2 regions of the Trichococcus sp. genome follow, and region 1 is predicted to be linked to the other one. Evidence: predicted binding sites of a transcription regulator. Region 1 holds the regulator's gene; the other holds the start of a gene.
The links. Region 1 encodes LexA, which represses DNA repair genes until DNA is damaged. Its sites were predicted from a motif close to CNAACANNTGTTNG; they were not measured.
Positions count from the first base shown of each region.

Region 2: the regulator LexA is predicted to act here: its motif matches at 2,254-2,267, upstream of parE (DNA topoisomerase IV subunit B).

Region 1 covers NZ_JBSQPW010000036.1:10,156-14,464, forward strand. Annotated here, with positions in the region: gene ACTCCX_RS10315 (ABC transporter ATP-binding protein) at 1-1,036, opposite strand, end outside; gene ACTCCX_RS10320 (YneF family protein) at 1,123-1,353, opposite strand; gene lexA (transcriptional repressor LexA) at 1,595-2,218, shown strand; gene ACTCCX_RS10330 (adenine phosphoribosyltransferase) at 2,294-2,806, opposite strand; gene recJ (single-stranded-DNA-specific exonuclease RecJ) at 2,823-4,309, opposite strand, start outside.
Region 2 covers NZ_JBSQPW010000009.1:42,327-46,635, reverse strand. Annotated here, with positions in the region: gene codY (GTP-sensing pleiotropic transcriptional regulator CodY) at 1-498, shown strand, start outside; gene ACTCCX_RS03830 (aldose 1-epimerase family protein) at 535-1,407, shown strand; gene plsY (glycerol-3-phosphate 1-O-acyltransferase PlsY) at 1,509-2,114, opposite strand; gene parE (DNA topoisomerase IV subunit B) at 2,297-4,309, shown strand, end outside.

The DNA of each region.
Region 1 (4,309 bases):
GGTAACTGAAAGAAGATACCTGAAAATCCAGATCGCCTGTAACCGGAGTCCGGACGGCATTCTTTTGCTCCTGGATCGTCGATTTCTCCTTCAGAAGCTCATCGATCCTGCTGTAACTTGCACTTCCCCGTTCCAACACATTGAATAATCTGCCAACCGCTAACATCGGCCATGCCATCATTCCGATATAACTGATGAACGAGACCAATTGACCGATGCTGATGCTGCCTTCCACTACAAATCGTCCACCAAAGATGATCGTCAACGCAAAAGAAAGTCCCAGGATAAGTTGGATTGCAGGATCGAATAAAGCATCGACCTTGTAGACAGCCTTATTTTTCGCGACGACATCCTTCGTCATCGCTTCGAAATCATGGATGTCCTCTTCTTCTTCGCCGAAAGTTTTGATTACTTTGACGCCGGATACGCTCTCTTGCGTTTTGTCATTCAGGTTCGAGAAAGCCGCTTGCGCCTTACGGAAACGTTTGTGCATCTTTTGTCCGAGGATTCTCGACACCAACGTCAAAGCCGGCAACGGGATCATGGCGATAAGCGTCAGACGCCAGTCGATCAAGAAAAACATCGTGAAGAGCGTGATTCCGCCTGAAGAAATCGAATCCGCCAGTGTCAATATGCCTGCACCAGCGACCATGCGGATCGCATTCAAGTCATTCGTCGCATGCGCCATCAGATCACCGGTCCGGTACTTTTGGAAGAAGACCGCATCCATTTCTGTGAAATGCTTGAACAATCGTGAACGAAGTATTTTTTCCAATTCTGCCGAGGTTCCCCAAATCTTCATCCGCCATATATAACGGAAGAGGTACTGCAGGACGCCCGCAATCAAGATGATCGCCGACCACTTCCACAAAGACGCCATGGTTAAGGTTCCCAACGCAATTTCATCGATGATGATTCCAACAACGCGCGGCGACACGACTTGCAGGATTGCGACAATGATCAGGAAAAAGACGCCAACAAAATAGGCTTTCCATTCCTGGCGGAAAAACCAACTTAATTTTTTGAAAATACTCACGTATATTACCCCCTTCTTACTTGTATAAAGACAAAATAAAAATGTGGAACCGTAGAGATCCACATTTTGTATATTATTTCATTAATCTACTTCTTTTTCTTTGTTGATTGTGCTTTCATAGAAGCCATGATTTGTTTAACTTTTCTCTCGGATGGTTTTTGACCCATCTGCATCATCATAGAACGCAACATTTCTTCATTGATCGGTGGATTTTCTTCAAAATATTTTACCATATAACGTCTTGCAAGGAAAAATCCGCCAACCGCGCCTGCTACTATTCCTAAAATGACCATCATTACCCATGCTGTTGTTGACACGTATTCATCCCCCTTTCCAAAGCATTCATTCATTAATTGTACTAAAGATTATGAGAAAAAGAAATAGCAATCACCGATAAATTTAGCAATTTTTCGAGAACGCTTCAACCATATCCGGTTTTGGGACAAATCTGTGCAAATTCTTGCTTCATCCCGAGAATATACGAACATCTGTTTGATATTTCGGATGATTAGTGGTATCCTAAACGTATAAATATAAGATTACGGAGATGATGATCTCATGGTTAAAAATAAAGATTCACGCCAAATTGAAGTGCTCCAATACATTTATGAAGAAGTCCAAGAAAAAGGCTATCCCCCGACCGTAAGAGAAATCGGAAATGCGGTAAAATTATCCTCCACATCCACGGTGCATGGCCATCTGTCGCGTCTTGAAAAAAATGGCTTTATTCAGCGCGACCCAACAAAACCCCGTGCGATTGAACTGACTCAAGCGGGTCTGGACAAGTTGGGGATCATGTCGGATAAAATGCCGTTGTTGGGTACCGTCACAGCCGGTGCGCCCATACTTGCCGTGGAAGAGGCGACTGATTATTTCCCTGTTCCCCCGGATCTGAAATCCAATTCCGGTTCTTTGTTCATGCTGAAAATCCGCGGAGATAGCATGATTGATGCCGGTATATTCGATGGCGATTCAGTCATCATCAGAAAACAAGCCACGGCTGAAAACGGCGATATCGTCATAGCCATGACGGACGACGATGAAGCGACCTGCAAACGATTCTATAAAGAGAACAACTATTATCGGCTGCAACCAGAGAATGCAAGCATGGAGCCGATAATCCTGGATTCTGTCCTCATTTTGGGGAAAGTAGTCGGTTTGTACAGGAATCACATCATTTAAAGAACAGTTCTCCGACTGACACAAAAAGGCTGCCGATCGGCAGCCTTTTTGCGTGTCCATTCTTATGCTGTTTTTTTAGTATTCCATCAGCGTGAAGATGTCATACCCTTGGATCAGGTCTCGACCCTTCAGATCCAACAACTCGATCAGGAATGCCAAACCGACGACTTCTCCGCCTAATTTTTCAACCAATTCAATGGTCGCGGCTGTAGTACCGCCGGTAGCCAACAAATCATCACAAACCAGCACTTTGTCGCCAGGCAGAATGGCATCTTGATGCAATTGCAGCGTCGCTTTTCCGTATTCCAATCCGTAAGAAACTTCAACCGTTTCTCGTGGCAACTTGCCTTTTTTGCGGGCCATTGCGAAGCCGCAGCCTAATTCTACAGCGACCGGGCAACCAACCATAAAGCCTCGTGCTTCGGGTCCGACTACTTTATCGACATTGAGGTCTTGGGCATATTTCACGATTTCTTTGATTGCATAGCGGTAGGCTTCGCCGTTTGCCATCAAAGGCGAAATATCGCGGAATATGATGCCTTGCTCCGGAAAATCTTTTACGTCAGCAATATATTGTTTCAAATCCATTTTATGTTCCTCCTAATTATTGTACCAGCATCTGTTCATTCAACCATTTCGTCAATTGCGAAAACGGACTGTAGATGAATAGTTTCTCAGCTTCCATTTTCTGCAGGCGATCTTTGAATACTTGCGTATCATCCAATGCCCTTTTGACAGGATTCTTGACCTCATTGATGAAACCATTGTCTATTGTAACAAATCCCGCCTCCAAAAACACTTGAATCATAAAAATGGCAATATTTTTTTTGATTTTTAAGTATTCTGCCAAGGCATCTAACCGGTTTCTCACATCGATATCCTTATGGGAACGGATATACTGATAAAATCTTGCAAACTGGTCTTTAGGAGGGACCCCATCTGCGTAAACACTATTCGATTCATGAGAAACGACATACACGTTTTCGAATTGATTGTTCTTCAGTAGATTCGCCAACAGGTCCATCTTCAACGGACATTCGAAGAGCACAAGGTTGCTGGCGCTGACATCCTGCATGGCGTCCGCTGTACTGTCGGTGAGCAAGGCAGCGTTTGAACTGTTTGGGATGCGCTCATAAAATTTTTTCATGATTCCGGAAGTCGAAAAGAGATACAAAGCATCTTCCACGGCCAATACGGACTCCTGGATGACTGAACTCCTTTTGTCGAAAAACTGGACATGCTTGTTTTTGATATCCTTCAGCTGCAATTGGGGTTTCGCGCTGTCCCTCCAAACATTAATCGAAAGTTCGCCGATGAGGGAAACGACATCCGCTTCGTTCAAGTGATTGCTGATGCTCCCCTTGTTGAAGCCGATCACATCCAGAAAGAGGTTCTTGTCCTTGAGCTTGAATTTCAGATGCTTGTTGTCGGCACCTATCTGTCTGATGTCCGTCAAGGGTACATTCTGGAAGCCGAATATAGGCTTTGGATTATCAGTACCATAAGGTTTAAGCAATTCCAATTCCTTCAAAAACGGCAAAGTGACATCAGCAAGCGGCAGGATGGCGTCTATATAAATGGATTCACCTAACACGATTGCATCATGATAACGAGCCGCGTAGCCGTTTATTTTTTCATCGAAAGCGGGCAAATCGGTGGCGGAAAGACTCATGCCGGCTGCCATTTTGTGCCCTCCGAATTTCGTCAGCAAATCCTTTGAATCGGTCAAGGCAGCATAGATATCCAAAGCCTCAATGCTCCTGGCCGAACCTTTCGCGATGCCGGTTTTTTCGTCGATGCGGAATAAGATTGTAGGGCGCCCGAATTCCTCTACCAGCTTGCTTGCCACAATCCCAAGAACGCCCTCGTGCCAGTTCTTGCTGCCCAACACAACAACATCCGGCATGCTTTCGGCTTTCGCCAGTTGGGCACTCGCCTCTTCATGGATGGACTGTACAATCCCTTGTCTCTCGACATTCTTTTCCTGTATGTAGGCAACGAGTTCAGCAATTTTGTCCTCATCGAAAGACAGCATCAGTTCAGCGCCTGGGCCCGCATCTTCCAATCGACCGACCGCGTTCAAACGTGGCC
Region 2 (4,309 bases), on a different contig from region 1:
CCGATCGAGAGCAGGGATTTGTTCATTATGGGTGTCACAACAGTCGTTCCGATTTTTGCTTCCGGCAAGCGTTTGGGAAGTTTGATTTTGGCAAGGATGTTTCCAGCCTTTGACAGCAGTGACTTGATTCTTGCCGAGCATGGTGCCACAGTTATCGGTATTGAGCTACTGCATACCATCAATTTGCGCATGGAAGAGGCAACACGTGTGACCACTCTGATCCAAATCGCCGTAAAATCGTTGTCTTTCAGTGAACTGGAGGCGGTCAAAGCGATTTTTGAGACTTTTCCATCCTTGGAAGAACGCATCACCGCATCAAGAATTGCGGCAGAAAAAAATATAACGCGCTCCGTTATTGTGAATGCCTTAAGGAAACTGGAATCAGCAGGTATTCTCGAGACGAGATCGCTAGGCATGAAGGGGACGTTCATCAGAGTCGTTTCCGCAGAATTGCTTGATGCTTTAAAAAAGGCTTTGTATCAAAAAAATGATCAGTAAGGAAAATAGTGTAAAGCCAAACGAGGGGGAAATGTAATGGAGTTTGTAATCGAAAATCAGCATCTTACGGTAACCGTGAAAGACAAAGGTGCAGAAATCACCAGTGTAATCGCAAAGAAAACCGGCATCGAATATATTTGGCAGGCAGATGAAAAAGTTTGGAATAGGCATGCACCTATCCTGTTTCCTTTCGTAGGACGCCTGAAGGATGACTCCTATCGACATAACGGCAATACCTACACGATGGGGCAACATGGATTTGCGCGTGACTCAAAATTTTCTGTGCATGAGCGTTTGTCCGACAGTATTACGTTTATCCTTGCACCGAATGGTGATTTCAAAGCTGTTTATCCCTTTTTGTTTGAACTGCAATTGACCTATCAATTGTTCGAAAATCAACTGGCGGTCAGCTACAGGGTGAAGAACCTGGATACAAACAAGATGTATTTCTCGATCGGCGGACACCCAGGCTTCAATGTGCCGTTGACGGAAGGCGAAACATTCGAGGACTACTATATCAAGATGACTCCTGAAACTTCCCGCGATCGCCTTTTTCTGGAGGGCCCATACCTCGCAGCGGACAGAACGGCTGTTGTGGACCAGAACAAATTTCCTTTGCAACGGGACCTCTTCTTGAATGATGCCATTATTTTCAAGACGCCGGAACCGACCACTGTCACGCTGGCATCCGATAAGGGTGAACACGGAGTCACGATGTCCTATGAAGATTTCGACTACTTAGGCATTTGGACAAAGCCACAGGATGATGCCACATATGTTTGTCTGGAACCTTGGTGTGGACTTGCCGACCGGTCGGATTCGGACGGGGAACTGGAACGGAAAACAGCCATCCAATCGCTTGAACCCGGAAACAAACGGTATTATGTCCATCGGATTGCGTTCTTCTAGATTGCTGTTGATCAGGTAAACCAAAAAGCGCATGTGCACCTTTGGTAGTAAGAAAAGCGGGGCCGTAAATCAGCAACGATTTACGGCCCCGCTTTATTCTGTTATTTTTCTTGAGCACTCTTTGATTTGTAGCCGAAAGGCACTTTGCTTTCCGTGCCGTTTCTGATCCGGTAAATATTGGATCGATGGCGATAGATGATGAAAATCGTCAAAAGGATCGTGACGAACGTCAACGGCCAATCCTTAAAGAAGAAGGAAAGTGCGACCGCTGTAAAGCAGGCCAGGATGCTGGATAAACTGACCATTCTGGAAAAGTACAAGTAGATGATGAAAGCGACAATGGCTTCCCCGAAAAAAAGCGGGTTGTAGGCCAAGAGGATACCTGCGCTTGTGGCAACGGCCTTGCCGCCCTTGAATCCTGCGAATAGGGGATAAGTATGCCCTAATGCTGCAACAACCCCGGCCAACAAGGGGTGGATAGCGACTCCCAGCCAAATCGGCAATAGGGTTGCAAGGGAGCCTTTCAGCATGTCCATGATCAGGACGATAATCCCGGCTTTTTTTCCTAACACGCGGAAAGTATTCGTTGTCCCGCTGTTCCCACTACCGTATTTGCGAATGTCTGTATGATAAAAATATTTTCCGATCCAAATGCCTGAAGGGATGGATCCCAAAAGATAGGCCAGGACGATGACGATTGCTGTCATTCTCACTTCACTCCTAAGTTGATACTCCAATATAAAACAATTCCAGTTCATTTTACCATTTAATCCGCATTTTTCCTATAGGAGGCAGAATTCCGCCTCATTTTTTATACTTTTCAAAGTGAAAGTTATACAGTATGATAGAATAGATGTTCGGTTCAGAACAGATATGAAGGAGTTTTTTTATGGCACAAAATAAAGAGAATAAATACAATGATGACTCCATTCAAGTGTTGGAAGGCCTTGAAGCAGTCAGGAAACGTCCCGGGATGTATATCGGTTCGACTGATGCGCGCGGGTTGCATCATTTAGTATATGAAATAGTCGACAATGCGGTCGACGAAGCCTTATCGGGCTTTGCCGATCAGATTGAGATCACAATCCATGAAGACCAAAGCATCAGCGTGAAGGATAACGGCCGTGGCATGCCGACTGGTTTGCATGCTTCAGGGGTTCCCACCATCCAAGTCATTTTCACCGTGCTCCATGCTGGCGGTAAGTTCGGTCAAGGCGGATACAAAACGTCAGGCGGCCTGCACGGGGTAGGCGCAAGCGTCGTGAATGCCTTGTCCAAGTGGCTGGAAGTGTCGGTCATCCGCGAAAGCACAGTCTATACAATGAAATTCAAGGATGGCGGAAAACCCGCCAGCAAATTGAGCAAAGCCAAAAGTGCCGTTAAAGGATCCGGTTCTTTGATTCATTTTTTACCGGACAAGGAAATTTTTGGAACTGCGCAACTGTCATACGATGTTCTGGCGGAACGGTTCCGCGAGTCAGCCTTTTTGTTGAAAGGCTTAACCATCACGCTGAAAGATGAGCGCACTGGACAAAGCGATACTTTTTTCTTTGAGGAAGGAATCAAGGAATTCGTTGCTTACCTAAATGAAGAAAAGGACACATTGCACGATGTGGTGTATTTCAGCGGGGAAGCCGATGGAATCGAAATCGAGTTCTCCTTTCAGTACAACGACGGCTATTCGGAGACGATCCTTTCGTTCGTCAACAACGTCCGGACCAAGGATGGCGGCACACACGAAACCGGCGCCAAGACAGCTATCACAAAAGCCTTCAATGAATACGCCCGTAAGATGAACCTGATCAAAGAGAAGGAAAAAAATCTCGAGGGCAGCGATGTGCGTGAAGGCCTCTCGGCGGTATTGTCCCTGCGCGTACCGGAGAACCTGCTCCAATTCGAAGGCCAGACGAAAGAAAAACTGGGCACACCGCAAGCGAGGGCAGCCGTGGATGGACTGATCAGCGAAAAACTGAGCATCTATCTGATCGAAAATGGCGAAACCGCCCAAATGCTTGCCAGAAAATCCCTGAAAGCCAGAGAAGCCCGGAATGCGGCGCGCAAAGCCCGTGAGGAAACGCGCAACGGAAAAAAACGGCAAAAAAATGAATCACTGTTGTCTGGCAAGTTGACGCCTGCGCAGAGTAAAAACCCGAAAAAGAATGAATTGTATCTGGTCGAGGGGGACTCCGCCGGCGGATCCGCAAAACAAGGCCGCGACCGCAAGTTTCAGGCGATACTCCCATTGCGCGGAAAAGTCATCAACACGGAACGCGCGAGCATGCAGGATATCCTTAAAAACGAGGAGATCAACACGATTATCTACACGGTCGGTGCAGGTGTTGGTGCGGATTTCGAAATCGAGGATTGCAATTATGACAAAATCATCATCATGACAGATGCGGACACGGATGGTGCGCATATCCAGATCCTGTTGCTGACTTTCTTTTATCGCTATATGAAGCCTTTGCTGGAAGCAGGGAAAATCTATTTGGCGCAACCGCCTCTCTACAAAGTATCCAAGGGCTTCGGCAAAAATGAAAAAATCGAGTACGCATGGACCGAAAAGGAACTGCAGGAAAAAATCGACATCATCGGTAAAGGCTATATTTTGCAGCGTTATAAAGGACTTGGGGAAATGAACGCAGATCAGTTGTGGGATACCACAATGGATCCTGAAACCAGAACGTTGATCCGGGTGCTCATCGATGACAAAGCTCAAGCAGAGCGCCGGGTGACGACGCTGATGGGCAATAAAGTTGAACCGCGAAGAAAATGGATCGAGAAGCACGTCGAATTTTCGATGGCTGATGATAAGAGCATCCTGGAGCAAGACATGGCCCCGATTTCCGATAACGGGCAGACTCATCTGGAGGAGAAAGTGAAGAAGGAAACTTCGGACCAA